3 regions of the Neobacillus niacini genome follow, and region 3 is predicted to be linked to each of the others. Evidence: riboswitches for the same ligand, from Rfam matches in the RefSeq annotation. Region 3 holds a riboswitch; each other region holds the start of a gene.
What was found. A riboswitch is a leader RNA that binds a small molecule or an ion and turns the genes downstream of it on or off. The one in region 3 is predicted to bind cyclic di-GMP.

Region 1 (4,630 bases), 1.9 Mb from region 3:
AATTAAAGGAAATTTACGAGATGGTTATGAAAAAACCTTCTTTTAGCCCTAACGAAATGCAAGCGTTGGTCGAGGAATTAGGAAGCCTTCGAAAAAATAAGTAAAACAGATCTCTAGGATCTGTTTTTTTATTTTTCCTGTTCAGTTAAAATAATTGGACCATTCTTGGTGATTGCAATGGTGTGTTCATATTGGGCAGAATATTTACCATCAATCGTTCTAGCAGTCCATCCATTATTATCCATCTTTGTTTGGTACATGCCGATATTAACCATTGGCTCAATGGTAAATACCATCCCTTCTTTAATTCTTGGCCCTTTTCCAGGCAGCCCGTAATGGGGTACATCGGGTTTTTCATGAATAACTGCCCCAATTCCATGACCAATAAAATCACGAACAACCGATAAACCCTCCCCTTCTACATAGGTTTGAATAGCATGACCAATATCCCCAATCCTATTTCCAGGAACAGACTGCTCAATTCCTTTATAAAGTGCCTCTTTGGTAACCTTTAATAAATGCTCTGTTTCCTTAGAGACATTCCCTACAGCATATGACCATGCTGAGTCGGCTAACCCGCCGTTATAATTGACAACCATATCTATGGTCACGATATCGCCTTCTTTTAATGGTTCCTTTCTTGGAAACCCATGACATACTTCGTCGTTAATGCTCGCACAAGTGGCATATTTATAGCCTTTATATCCCTTTTGCTGTGGGGTAGCATCATGCTTTAAAAGGTAATCATCAACAAATTCATCAATTTCCCATGTTGTAATACCAGGTTTTATTCGTTTGGCAATTTCTTTATGGCATGAAGCTAGAATTTCCCCTGCTTTTTTCATTGCCTCAATTTCTCGCTGTGATTTAAGAACAATCATGATCTTCCCAACCTTTTTATATTATTTTTATGTATTCTTATAGAATTGGAAACACACTTTAATATTATCGCTAAGCTAACATTTTTTCAAAAAGTTTTCGATATTGAGGGGTATTTTTGTACTAATAACATGTTCTTAATATGGAACTTTCTCAGCTTTTCTGATAAAATTATTACAGCCATAATAAAAATAGGTGTGTGAGCCCAATGATAGGTGATCGTGTTAAAAAACTACGGTTAGAAAAAAGGATGTCATTATCAGAACTTGCGGAGCAGGCTGGAGTTGCTAAATCTTATTTAAGCTCTCTTGAAAGAAACCTGCAAAGAAATCCATCTATTCAATTCCTTGAAAAAATTTCTTCTGTATTAAACGTTCCTGTTGATCATTTAATAAATGAACACATTAATAAAGAAGAATTAGATAGTGATTGGATGAACATTGTAAAAGAAGCGATGGAATCAGGTGTTTCAAAGGAACAATTCCGTGATTTTATTGAATTCAATAAGTGGCGAATTGGTCAAAATAATAACGAATAATAAAACAAAGCATACTACTTGTTTTTTTGTAGTATGCTTTGTTTTTTTTTATGTAAATCAGCGATTCTTAAGTACGCCCTCTCTGACTTCGTTCTGATGGAGGAAATTAAGAATTGTCTCCTTTGATATTCCTAGCTCCTTTGCTTCTAAAATAAGAGCTAACCATTCTGCGTCCATTCCATTGTTGATACTATCAGCTATTGCCACTCTCGCTCACTCCCAAAATACATATTCGTATTCCAGGCAGCCCGGCCATCATAGTAAAAGTTATACCTTAGATCCTCGGCTTTGCGTCCCAATTTTTCAATAGGTTTGCCCTTTTCTGTTTCATATTACACATAAATCATTGATTATTCAGTATATTAAATAGACAAGTATTCCTAATTCCTCATTACTTTATTTATTATATATAGTACTTTTATAGTATATTGTTGTTTTTTGTCAGATATTTCAATTTTTCTAACCTTTTTTTAACACAAAATAATTCAATTTTCTACAAAAAATCAATTGAAAATTTTCCATACGTTCGAACTTCAACTAATCAGATGGAAGTTTATTGAAAAAAAGAAGTGCTTACAGTCGAAATTAGGTTATTGTACCTATATGAAGTTTATTTAAAATGCTACAAAAGAAAATACAGTGAAATTTGTCTATTTTGTGACAATTGACAACTTCTATTATTACCTTTAAAATATACTAAATATTATAAATATTCAAATAATGGTGGTGATCCAGATCAATGACAACCATTCATGTGTTGAATTACGCTATTCCAATTGCCTTTATGGTGTTTTTTGGTTACCTTCTAGATCGTATGTGCAAGCCTGCAAAGTCTGATGAAAAAGTAGAAGATAAATAATCCTCTCTCCTTCTATCTTCACTAATAAATTTCCTTCGTTTGGGAATGATACATTCGAAGACGAAAGGAGTGTTTCATTTGGCACGTGGAGAACATTTTAACCATAAAAAGAAAGGTCATCCTGGAAATTTGCCTAAAGATAACTTAGTTGAAAAACATTCTAAGGATGCCATTGGGGATGAGGAGTTTATTGTAGTTCAAGAAGCATTTAAGAATAGAGTGGAAACGAAAGACGTAGAATAAGGCGTGAATTTCACGCCTTTTTTACTTATTTTACATTATCCGCTTTTTGAAGGAGCTTCCTTAAGTTCCATTCTTTTAGACCTGCCGCAGCCATTTCGATATCTTTAGAATAAATCCGATCCTTCTTTATCGAAGGAACCAGTTCCCTTCCTTTCTCGTACACCTTCTTGGTCTGGCTGGCCATTTTTTCTATTCCGCGAATTTCAACCGCCTGCATGGCACAAATTAGTTCAATCGCCAGCACTCTTCGGGCATTTTGAATAATTTGATAGGCATGTCTAGAGGCAATCGTTCCCATACTTACATGGTCTTCTTGATTTGCAGAAGATGGAATGGAATCGACACTTGCTGGGTGTGCTAGTGTTTTATTTTCTGATACCAACGAAGCCGCAGCGTATTGCATAATCATCGCTCCAGACTGCAAACCAGGCTCAGGGCTTAAGAAAGGCGGCAAATCGTTCAACTGTGGATTTACTAATCTCTCAATCCGTCTTTCGGAAATATTCGCAAGCTCGGCAACTGCGATTTTCATAAAGTCCATCGCAAAAGCGATTGGCTGCCCATGGAAATTCCCGCCAGAAATAACCTTTTCCCCATCATCGAATATGAGTGGATTGTCTGTAGCAGCATTCATTTCAATTTCCAATTTTTCTTTTACATAATCAAGCGCCTGCCAGGATGCCCCGTGTACTTGTGGAATACACCGTAAGGAATAAGCATCTTGAACACGGTATTCTCCTTGAACGCTGGTTAATAAACTATCACTTAAGTAACCACGGATTCTTGCTGCTGTATCTATCTGCTGCTGATAACCCCTTGCTATATGAACTTCCTCTGCGAATGCATCCATGATTCCATTTAACCCTTCCATTGTCATAGCAGCAATGAGTTCACTTTCAAATGCCAGCTGTTCCGCTTCAAGATAGCCAACAACTCCCATGGCGGTCATTGCCTGTGTACCATTAATTAATGCAAGACCCTCTTTTGCCTCTAAATTTATGGGAAGAATGCCCTCCATTTGAAGCGCGTGGATTGATTCCAATCGATTACCTTTGTAAAAGACCTCCCCTTCTCCAATAAGTACTAAAGCTAAATGGGAGAGAGGAGCCAAATCACCGCTCGCACCCAGTGACCCCTGCTGAGGAATAACTGGGATGATTTCTTTATTAACCAACTCTAATAATTTTTCAATGACGATCGGCCGGACCCCTGAATACCCTTTTAAAAGCGCATTAGCACGTAACAGGACCATTGCTTTTGAAACAATTTCCGGAAAAGGTTCACCAACACCACACGCATGTGAGCGAATTAAATTAAGCTGTAAATCTCTAACGTGCTCTTTATTGATTAATACATCACTAAACTTTCCAAATCCAGTATTAATACCGTAAACTACTTTGCGCTCGGAAACGATCTTCTCTACGGCTTCACGGCTCCTTTTTACAAGTTCCATACTTTTTTCCGAAGCCAAAACCTTCTCTTTTCGATATAATACTTCTTTCATTTGGTCCATTGTTAATCTTTGGCCTGTTAGCATAATCATATTTCTCGCTCCTCTACCACTTTATTAGAATAAAGAAAGAGGCTGGATTCCATCTCAGTTAGATTTGGAGTCCAGCCTCTTTTATAAACATATTTTGATATAATTTTGTTTTGTGGTGCCTCATAATTATCATTCCATTCTAAAATTCTATTAGATTAATAATTATTGTATGTGATATAAAGCTTGATTGTCAATACAATTGTCAGAATTTTAGCACGATATCACTTTAGTGAGATAATATAGGAAAGGCTGCTGCTGTTTACAATAAGAAGACAAAACGGTTCACCGGTACTAATAAAAATAACCGGAGATTTTCCGGTTAAATGCAGTATGGGGCCCGTATCGGGGTATATAAACGGAGGCTTTCCGCTTAATCCAAGTAAAATCCCTCATTTTCGAATTTTCCGAGCCAATAAACGGAATTTCTCCGTCTAATTGAGCCGTTTTTTATACTAATTTCGAATTAAGCGGAATTTCTCCGCCTGTTTAATTACTCAGGTGTTCAACTTGATCTCCAACCGATAAGTGATAAGAATTCACCCGAAAACAGTTCGCTTTACAATATAGG
Region 2 (4,630 bases), 2.3 Mb from region 3:
AATTAGCATCAAGAACATTTGTGCCGCTTAAACCGCTAGCAGTAAATATAATTCCTCCTGTATTAAAGCCTCCAGAACCTGCATTGGTCTTTGTAGCACTTTTTGGAGAAATATATACCGTATCCCCAAAATGAACAATTCCACCGCTTACATTCACAATTTGAACTGGACCCATTATCGCTGGCATTTACTAACATCCTTTTCTTTACTTGCCCTTAGCGAGCTTGTGATATTGTATTCTAACGGCCTTGTCATTGTTCATCCCCTCTATGCTGCAGTTGTCTGATATGTTTAACCCTTGCTTCCATTGAGACGTTTTCACTGTTTCCTACATGCAGTATGGCATCCGAGGACATTGCAAGGATAGATATAGTGTTGACCTTAATGATAGGAAGGCAATTATGAGTAGATATCGTAATACTCTCATTTATTGGCAAAAAAGGGATTGGTTCAGAAAACACAGGATAGTTTGAAAAATTACCTTCTTTTGTATTAAAAACTTCAGCTTCCCTTTGAACAGCCAAGGCACGTGAAAATCCATTAATAATACGGGAATCTCCAAGCTGAATGATAGAGGCAAAGGAAGCAGAGGTCACATTAACCCTGTTTACGACAGAAGATCTCTGGAGCATAAACTTTAGCACCCCTAAAAAAGTGGGACAAACGGCCCGATGATAAGTGATTCAGCGGGAGTGTCAAAAGTTGACGCCAATTGAATAGTTTGTGTGTCGCCTACCATCACGAGCGACGAACTTGCAACCCCTATTATTCTAATGGTATCAACATGGAGATCTCGATTATATACCTCAAAGTTCATTTTGTGTATTCATTCCTTTCACATTCTCTGGTAAATGATTAATAAAGATTAAAATTCCTTTTCTAATTTCCTGTTTAAGTAATTCGACAATGCTCTCCTCTGAGAATTGTTCGCCATTCCGCTCATTGGCTGCAGCATTTTGTATATGGTAATCAATCCTGGCTGGAAGCTGTTTCATGATATCTTGTTTAATGAAAGCTAAATAGGAATCATCTAATCTAACATTTATTTGGTTTTGAGTTTCCTTAAATAGCACTGGCAGTTCGGTTTCTAAATACTGATAAATAGATTCTTCGATTTTCATAGAACGCTGCATTTGTGCCTTAGGATGCATAGGTGTTTTTAAGGATTGATTTTCCACGGCAAAATCTTCAATATTTGCCAAATCGGATGGATTTAGTCCAATGTTTAAGGTTCCTTCAAGAGTTTCAACCTTTAATTGATCGAATTTGTATTCAATCTTATCAACCCGAATACTTGGCTTATCTTTTAATTGATTTATTTCTTCCTGAAGTTTTAGAATGGTGTGTTCAAGAGTTGCAATTCTATTTTCCTGTGCCTGTAAAGTCATCTGGACCCATTGAAGAAGTTGTGAATAATCCTGGTACATACCATCACCTCACTTTGAATCTTCTTCTCTCGAACCTGTACCTGATAATGGCACTGCGGGGCTGCCAGATTGCCCGGTCGTAGTCTGAGTACCTCCTGCAGTTGGTGCGGGCGTTGTAAAACCTCCTGTGTTATACAAATATGAGGCAGGTTTAATAATTCCAGCACTGCCAATCTGCAGGACAGAAGAATTTGTTATACTGCTAATTTTAATAAAGTTTATTTGAATGGATTGCTGGATATAAAAATTCATAAAAAACCAACCTTTCCTTAAGCATTAAGGAAGATTCCTTGATCAATACCATCTGAATCGTTTGTGTTCGTATTACTTAAATTATTATTATGAACATTTAAACTTTCACCCGTATTAAATGAACCAGCACCGGAGAAAGTTCTTGCAGATGAAAATGGCATAATTTTGTAGACATCTCCAATATGAAAAACGGAACTGCTGCCAAGTGATATGACTTGTGCAACTCCTACAATCGCTGGCATAAACAACACCCTTTACCTTTTTTCTCCTAATATCTTATGTATGGGTTGGTGTAATGTGATTCAATCGCCCAAATAAAGTAAATCCAACCTTAATTGGTTGGGAAAATTATAGAATTAGGTACAAATACCTATTTGTTTGTGAAAAATGATAAAATAGTAGGATATGAGATGAAGGCAAAAGGACTTAAGATAGATTTAAGAGATCAGTCGGAAATGTAAAAACACTGATTCTCGATAAAGGCAAAACTGGTGAAAATCAGTGACGCAAAGCTAAAGGGGCTAAGGTGCATTTGCACTACGCCAGCCAGTTACCGAAAGAACAGGGTGTTTTTCGTAGATAACAGCATTGTTTACATAGGTCTTTCTATGTACATTGTTGTACTTCATTTGTTAACCCCCCTTTCGGTAAAGGCGGGGTTGTTTTTATCTGTTTATCGCCCCCAGCCTAACCGTTCGTTCATATTTTCTTTAAGTTTTGTGAGTAAATTGGTTTTCAAAAAACAAACAAGGTGGGTGGAATCTATGGGGCTATTAAAACAAATCGAACAAAATCATCAGGGACAAGGCATTAATCACAAATTATACAATTCGGCTAGGCTGGCTAATAGAAAGTATTCCTGGAAACCTCTAGACTTACAGGATTTAATTTGTAACGGGACCATGTCAAAAGAAATGGCCCTCTTCCTCTGTACATGTGTGAGAGCTAGGTTAAATATCGTAGTGAGCGGAGGAACAGGTGCAGGTAAAACAACCCTTGCCAATGCCCTTTCTACTTTCATTCCAAGAGAGGAAAGGAATATTCTTGGAGATGTTCGTGGTAAAAATGTACGTGAAATACTTCGGAAAGAAAATAGAGGACTTGATGGTTTTCTTGCAACAGGACATTCCAGCAGCCCGCGTAATATGATTGACCGTTTGGAAGTCATTGCCTATCTTGAAGGGATGAATTTGGCTATCAATGCGATTAGGGAACAAATCGCTGGTACTATTGATATCATAGTCCACCTTTCACGCTTAAATGATGGAAAAAGAAAAATTACTAAGATAGCAGAGGTTCAAGGGATCAAGGATGACAATATTGTGCTTAGAGATATTTTTACTGTGAATCCACTAGAAGGTTCTTATTATTAGCTTTTCTTTAGGAATTTTGGCAATGCCTATGGTATGATAGTGTTGCTATAAGCTATTGATACATAGGAGGAAGATTAAATGATTCATGGTCACGTAACAGCTTGGGTACTAGCCCTAATTTTGTTTATTGTCGCTATATTTTTACTAAAAGGCGGGAAAGAAAAGGGCGCTAAAATTGTGCAAATGATTCTGCGTGTTCTTTATCTGTTAATCATTGCAACGGGTGTTGGACTTCTATTCATGGTGTCTAATATTGATTTGTTGTATATATTAAAAGCCGTAGTAGGCATTTGGGTTATTGGTTTATTTGAAATGATCCTTAGCAAGGTTGCACAAAATAGAAAAACTTCCGTTTTGTGGATACAGTTCGTTATCGCCTTCTTACTTGTATTGTATTTAGGATTTGATAAACTGCCTATGTCGATTTTTTACGTATAAGATTAGTTTGTTAGAAAGAGCTGTCGGTTTACCGGCTGCTCTTTTTTAGTTCAAAAAAAGATGACAAGAAGTGCAAATAGTTTTACTATTTAAGTAAGGGGAGAGGAGTGTTTGTTATGCTGGTAAGAGTGTTTGCAAATCTCCGGCAAATTTGCGGCGGAGTTGGGGTAGAGGTTAGTCCGGAAGGGCAACAGGTCATTGATGTACTTAATAAGATGGTAGAAATGTTCCCTGATCTTAAGGATGAAATTTTTACGCCTGAAAAAGAGCTTCTTCCATTTGTTCATGTATTCATTAACGGAAGAAATATTATTCATTTGGATGGTCTTAAGACCATTGTAAAAGAAACCGATCAATTTGCACTTTTTCCTCCAGTTGCAGGTGGTTAATATGATGCAGCAGGAATTGGAGTTTCGCGGAATCAAACGAGAGCACCTCGGATTATATTTTGAAGAGTTAGGCGGCAAACAAATTACGAATCAATTTCCTTACATATATAAATCTGACCACTGGTATGGTGAAATCGTAAGGGAAGAGGAATTATCGATAACTTCTACATTTAAAGTCAATAGTGTTCATATCCGATTTTGTGCCTCAGATGACATGACGCTTAATGAGCTTATCAAAAATTACCGGGTCAAAACAAGGAGAATCGGCGGATAATTTCTAAACCAATCAAAAGGCTTCTGCAAAATATGCAGAAGCCTTTTGATTATTCCTTAAACCAATTGATTTTCAGGGTCGATGATTTCTAGCTCACGAAGCTTAGCTTCGGTGACCTTTCCATCTTGCCAGCCCCGGACTTGGTAATACTCTTTAAGCATGATATCCATACGGCTCACTTCTCCTGCACTATTACCAGAGGCAGGCTCTTCCGTAAATCGTTTTGGCAGATAATCATCTTCTTCTTTGTTGAATCCAGCCAAGTTATTATAATAGCGCTCAAGATTATAGATTCTTTCTCCAGCCTTCATCACATCATCTGCTGTCATCGGTATTCCAGTCATTGTGCTGTATTGCTCTGCATAATGCTCTGCATTTTCTGAGAATGAGGAAAACTTGCAAATATTCATAGAATCAGAGAAAGCAAGCATATCTTGGAATATTTTTAATAGCTCACCTTTTCCTTCTGGTTTTAGG
Region 3 (4,630 bases):
GAAATAACGAAGTTTTTACAATCTTCGATACATGTAACAGGATTGGAAGATGGAATCGAGGCTGCGTTTACCCTGGCGCCAAAGCATTTAGGTAAGGTCGATGTCAAGGTTACCATTCAGGAAGGGCAAGTAACGGCTGAATTCCTTACCTCCACTCCTTTAGGGAAGGATTTACTAGAAACACATGTTCAGACATTACGGTCTGCTTTAGAAACACAGGGGCTGCATGTCGCAAAAATCGATATCTCCCAACAGAACATAAACTCTAATTTCATGGGAGCATTCTCACAAAAGGGAGATTCAAATGCAAGACATGGACAGCAAGATTCACGTAAGCGTAACGATCAACAATTAATCCAAACCCAAGATGAATATCGAGATTATACGATTGAAACAGGATGGGTTTCTAAAATAAATACCACGGCTTAAGGGAGGAGCACCATTGACTTCAATCAATACGATCAATTCCTACTCAGCACAAAAAACCAGCACCCAGCCAAAGCAGGAAATGGGAAAAGAAGCATTTTTGAAAATATTAGTTACGCAGCTTCAAAACCAAGACCCAACGCAGCCGCAGAAAGACGGAGAATTCGTGGCACAAATGGCACAGTTAAGCGTATTAGAACAGCTCTCCAACCTGAATAACTCGCTTACAGCCTATTTGGAATCCAGCAATAATTTAAGTCAATATTCTTATGTACTCGGAAATAAAGTCACATGGACAAACCCAGAAACCAATGTACAAGAGAGCGGAACGGTTACCGGGATTAATTATAAAAATAACCAAGTTTACTATAAAATTGGCGATCAAGAAATAGTATCAAGTTCAATACATTCAATGGAAATGAATCAATAAGAGGAGGAACAAAAACATGCTTCGTTCATTAAATTCAGGGGTATCCGGACTAAAAGGTTTTCAAACAAAATTGGATGTCATTGGGAACAATATTGCGAACGTTAATACAGTAGGTTTTAAAAAAGGCCGTGTCGTATTTGAAGATATTTTCAGTCAGACGATTAAAGGGGCAACGGGTCCAACGCAAACTGCAGGAGCGAACCCAGCGCCACTCTCAGGCGGGACAAATCCGATTCAGGTGGGCTTAGGAACAAGAGTTGGCAGCATTGATACTCTTCACACACCTGGAAGTCCAACAACTACGAATATAGGCACAGACCTTTACCTTGATGGTGATGCATTTTTTGTAGTCGAAAATGCCTCACAGAAGCAGTTCTTAACAAGAGCTGGGAATTTCACATTAGACAGCAGTAATAATTTGGTCAATCAGAATGGTATGTTTGTAGTCGGCCAAGATGGCGGAAAAATTACCATCCCAGATCAATACATTACGTTTTCCATTGATGCGAATGGCAGCATTATTGGTGTTAACCCGGATGGAACAAGTGAAGATACCGGTTTGAAAATTGGAACTATAGCAGTTGACAATCCAAAGGGGTTATTGAAAGCCGGTGGTTCGTTGTATTCTTTAACACCAAATGCTGATTCAGCCTCGATTGCAACGCTGCTCACGGAAGGAAGTAATGCACAAGTTATCGCAGGCGCACTCGAAATGTCAAACGTTGATTTATCCGAAGAACTAACTGAAATGATTACCGCCCAGCGTGGATTCCAAGCGAATTCTAAAATAATTACAGTTTCCGATCAAATATTAGAAGAATTGGTAAATTTAAAACGATAATAGATAAAGAGAGAGAATATCATTCGGGATATTTCTCTCTTTTTTTACATATTTTTCAATTTATATAGTGTATTTTGTTAAATTTTCGTAAACATTCGATTATATCCGTCATTTTATGGGGGTATTCTACAAAATATAATTGAAAATTAATAGTTGTAATGTTATGCTTTTTTTGTAATAAATTTAAAAAATTGAAAAAGGCAAACCTGAGGAAACTCAGCGACGCAAAGCTATAGGGGCTAAATTGTAATAACAGTAAGCCAGCCAGTTGCCGAAATATAGATTGTCCTAATCTATTAGTTTATTTAGCTATGGACGAGACTATTCTTCGGAGTAGTCTCGTCTTTTTTTGTTGGTCTTTTTTTACAGTGGAAGGGATTGTGTGATCGAATGGACTATCGTGTGTCAAATTCCCCAATTGGAAGTAACCCTGCAAATTTGAAAGTATATGATTTTAAAAAGGCATTGCGGTTATCGATGGATCAGGTACGGGTACTGACGAGAATCCATGAAAACTTTGCTTACCAGCTTGCATCCTTTATTTCATCTGAGTTACGTTCGTTTGTCCAAGTAGAGGTTACGACAGTTGAGCAAATGCTGTATGAAGAGTTTATTAACCAGCTGCCGGACACTACGATATTAAGTGTGTTTGAATCAGGTGAACAAGGAATCCGAATGGCGATGGACTTAAATCCTGAAATGGCTTTTGTGATGATTGATCGACTTTTAGGCGGGAAAGGAACAGCAGAGGAATGGGGACGTTCTACCTTAACTCCGATTGAAACCAATGTTTTAAAGCGTCTATTAGAGGGAGTCGTTCAAATCCTGCAAAAAGCTTGGAGTGATATTATGGTGCTCCCGATCAAGTTTTTGAACATGGAAACCAATCCCCAGTTTTTGCAATTGGGTATCCCAACGGAAACAGTCATCGTCATCACATTCCAACTAACAGTTGGAAAAGTGGAAGAAACGATACATCTTTGTATTCCATACATATTGTTAGAGCCGTTTATTCCTAAGTTATCCTCCCATAATTGGTACGGACATGGAAAATGGGTAAAAAATAAGGAAGAAAGTGAATTTTTACAAGGACAGATTGAGCATTTAATGGTTCCGGTTATTACGGAATTAGGGCGGGCGACGATTACGATGGAAGAAATCCTTGGTTTAAACGTCGATGATGTCATTCAATTAAACCAATTGGTGGATGAGCCTCTGAAAGTAAATGTAAATGAAGAATTGAAGTTCTTAGCACATCCAGGAACGAAGAAGTCGAGAGTTGCCGTTAAAATTGAGCACTTGATAGAAGGGGAAGGCAAAAATGGTTGAAAAGGGGAAACTCACACAAGATGAAATGGAAGCACTTCTCGGCAGCAGCCAACAGAGTGCAGCCAATGAACACTTTCAGTTTACAGAGCTAGAGTCGGATGATTTTGGGCAAAACGCAAATGAAAAAATGAATTTGGACCTTCTGCTAGATATTCCCTTAGAAATCGTTGTGGAGTTGGGAAGAACAAAAAAAAGAATTAGCGAAGTTCTTGAATTAACCAGTGGGTCGATTGTCGAATTGGACAAGATGGCTGGAGAACCAGTTGATGTGTATGTGAATAACAAGTTGATTGCAAAAGGCGAAGTTGTGGTGATTGAAGAGCACTTCGGAGTTAGAATTAAGGAAATTTGCCAATCTCCTTTATGACAGTCATTAGGGTGAGGGGAAAATGATAGAGGAAAAAGAAACACAGTTGAGGCAATATTTTGAGCTCTCGAAGGCGATATTGAGTGCATTACAACTCGGGGAAGAGGAAAAGGTCCCCCTTTTAATCGAGCAGCGGGAAATCTGTATTTCTGCTATTAATAGGTTAGATAATCAAGCAGGAATGGTTCTTAGCAATGAACGCATTCAAGTACAGCTTAGAGAACTTACTACGCTAGAGAAAGAAATTCAAATCCAAATGCAAAAGACAATGAAAAAACTATCGAATCGTGTACGTCACGCACAAAATGAACAATATCTTAGAAGTCAATATGATGATCGGATCACCGTTTCAAAGGGTGTATTTTATGACAGTAAGAAGTAAGGGGGATCTGACAAATGATCAATCCAAATGAAGTCTACCAACGAAATCAAATCATGATGGCAAAACCAGAAGAGCTTACACTTATGCTTTATAATGGCGGCGTGAAGTTTCTGAATCAGGCAAAGCTGGCGATTGAGAAAAAAGATCCAGCGAAGGCACATTCTTTGATTATGAAAACCCAGGATATTATCACGGAACTCATGGTGACGTTAAACATGGAAATTGAAACATCCAACTCTCTTTTTTCGCTCTATGATTATATGAAACAGAGATTGATTGAGGCAAATATGTCAAAAGACATTGAGATTCTTAAGGAAATAGAGGGAATGTTTCAGGAATTAAAAACAACTTGGACACAGGCAATGAAATCATTATAGTTTAGCAGATTGAAAAAAGTGGGTGAGAAGATGAATCAGATGATTGGAATTATGTCGAGAGCGTTAGATGCGTCCTCTTTGCGTCAAAAGTCCATTTCAAATAATATCGCCAATGTAAATACCCCTTATTTTAAACCTACGAAGGTATCCTTTGAACAATTGCTTCAGCAAGAAGTAAAGAGCCAGTTTATTGGGAACCGCACGAATGCCAAGCATGTCCCGATTGGAGAATCGTCTCCACTCCCTACTCCTAAGCTTGAGCAGGAAAATACCGTTTTCCAAAACAGCGGTAATGGTGTGGATTTGGATTATGAAATGACGAAGCTGAGTGAAAATACCATTTGGTATCAATCGTTAACGTATGGGGTAAATGAGGAATTTAATTTATTAAAAACAGCGATTAGGGCGAGGTGATGAGAGAAATGTCAATATTTCAATCGCTTTCGATTAGCGGATCAGCCTTAACAGCGAATCGGTT

Region 1: it holds a riboswitch for cyclic di-GMP, as region 3 does, so the genes downstream of both, ACN6MT_RS28335 (anti-repressor SinI family protein) here and fliM (flagellar motor switch protein FliM) in region 3, are expected to answer to the same signal.
Region 2: it holds a riboswitch for cyclic di-GMP, as region 3 does, so the genes downstream of both, ACN6MT_RS26630 (ATPase, T2SS/T4P/T4SS family) here and fliM (flagellar motor switch protein FliM) in region 3, are expected to answer to the same signal.

Annotation. Positions count from the first base shown of each region.
Region 1 is NZ_CP183883.1:5,771,793-5,776,422, forward strand. Features, by position in the region: gene ACN6MT_RS28320 (DUF1128 domain-containing protein) at 1-104, shown strand, start outside; gene map (type I methionyl aminopeptidase) at 129-881, opposite strand; gene ACN6MT_RS28330 (helix-turn-helix domain-containing protein) at 1,088-1,417, shown strand; gene ACN6MT_RS28335 (anti-repressor SinI family protein) at 1,475-1,624, opposite strand; cyclic di-GMP riboswitch class I at 1,657-1,744, opposite strand; gene ACN6MT_RS28340 (hypothetical protein) at 2,355-2,519, shown strand; gene hutH (histidine ammonia-lyase) at 2,545-4,062, opposite strand.
Region 2 is NZ_CP183883.1:5,419,487-5,424,116, reverse strand. Features, by position in the region: gene ACN6MT_RS26660 (spore germination protein) at 1-187, opposite strand, end outside; gene ACN6MT_RS26655 (spore germination protein GerPE) at 252-632, opposite strand; gene ACN6MT_RS26650 (hypothetical protein) at 647-817, opposite strand; gene gerPC (spore germination protein GerPC) at 807-1,427, opposite strand; gene ACN6MT_RS26640 (spore germination protein GerPB) at 1,437-1,679, opposite strand; gene ACN6MT_RS26635 (spore germination protein) at 1,697-1,921, opposite strand; cyclic di-GMP riboswitch class I at 2,151-2,237, shown strand; gene ACN6MT_RS26630 (ATPase, T2SS/T4P/T4SS family) at 2,444-3,052, shown strand; gene ACN6MT_RS26625 (YisL family protein) at 3,131-3,490, shown strand; gene ACN6MT_RS26620 (ubiquitin-like small modifier protein 1) at 3,607-3,879, shown strand; gene ACN6MT_RS26615 (hypothetical protein) at 3,881-4,153, shown strand; gene ACN6MT_RS26610 (aldehyde ferredoxin oxidoreductase family protein) at 4,210-4,630, opposite strand, start outside.
Region 3 is NZ_CP183883.1:1,703,809-1,708,438, forward strand. Features, by position in the region: gene ACN6MT_RS08025 (flagellar hook-length control protein FliK) at 1-429, shown strand, start outside; gene ACN6MT_RS08030 (flagellar hook capping FlgD N-terminal domain-containing protein) at 443-856, shown strand; gene ACN6MT_RS08035 (flagellar hook-basal body complex protein) at 873-1,697, shown strand; cyclic di-GMP riboswitch class I at 1,887-1,973, shown strand; gene fliM (flagellar motor switch protein FliM) at 2,088-3,026, shown strand; partial or broken gene fliN (flagellar motor switch protein FliN) at 3,148-3,393, shown strand; gene ACN6MT_RS08050 (hypothetical protein) at 3,416-3,775, shown strand; gene fliS (flagellar export chaperone FliS) at 3,790-4,152, shown strand; gene flgB (flagellar basal body rod protein FlgB) at 4,183-4,566, shown strand; gene flgC (flagellar basal body rod protein FlgC) at 4,575-4,630, shown strand, end outside.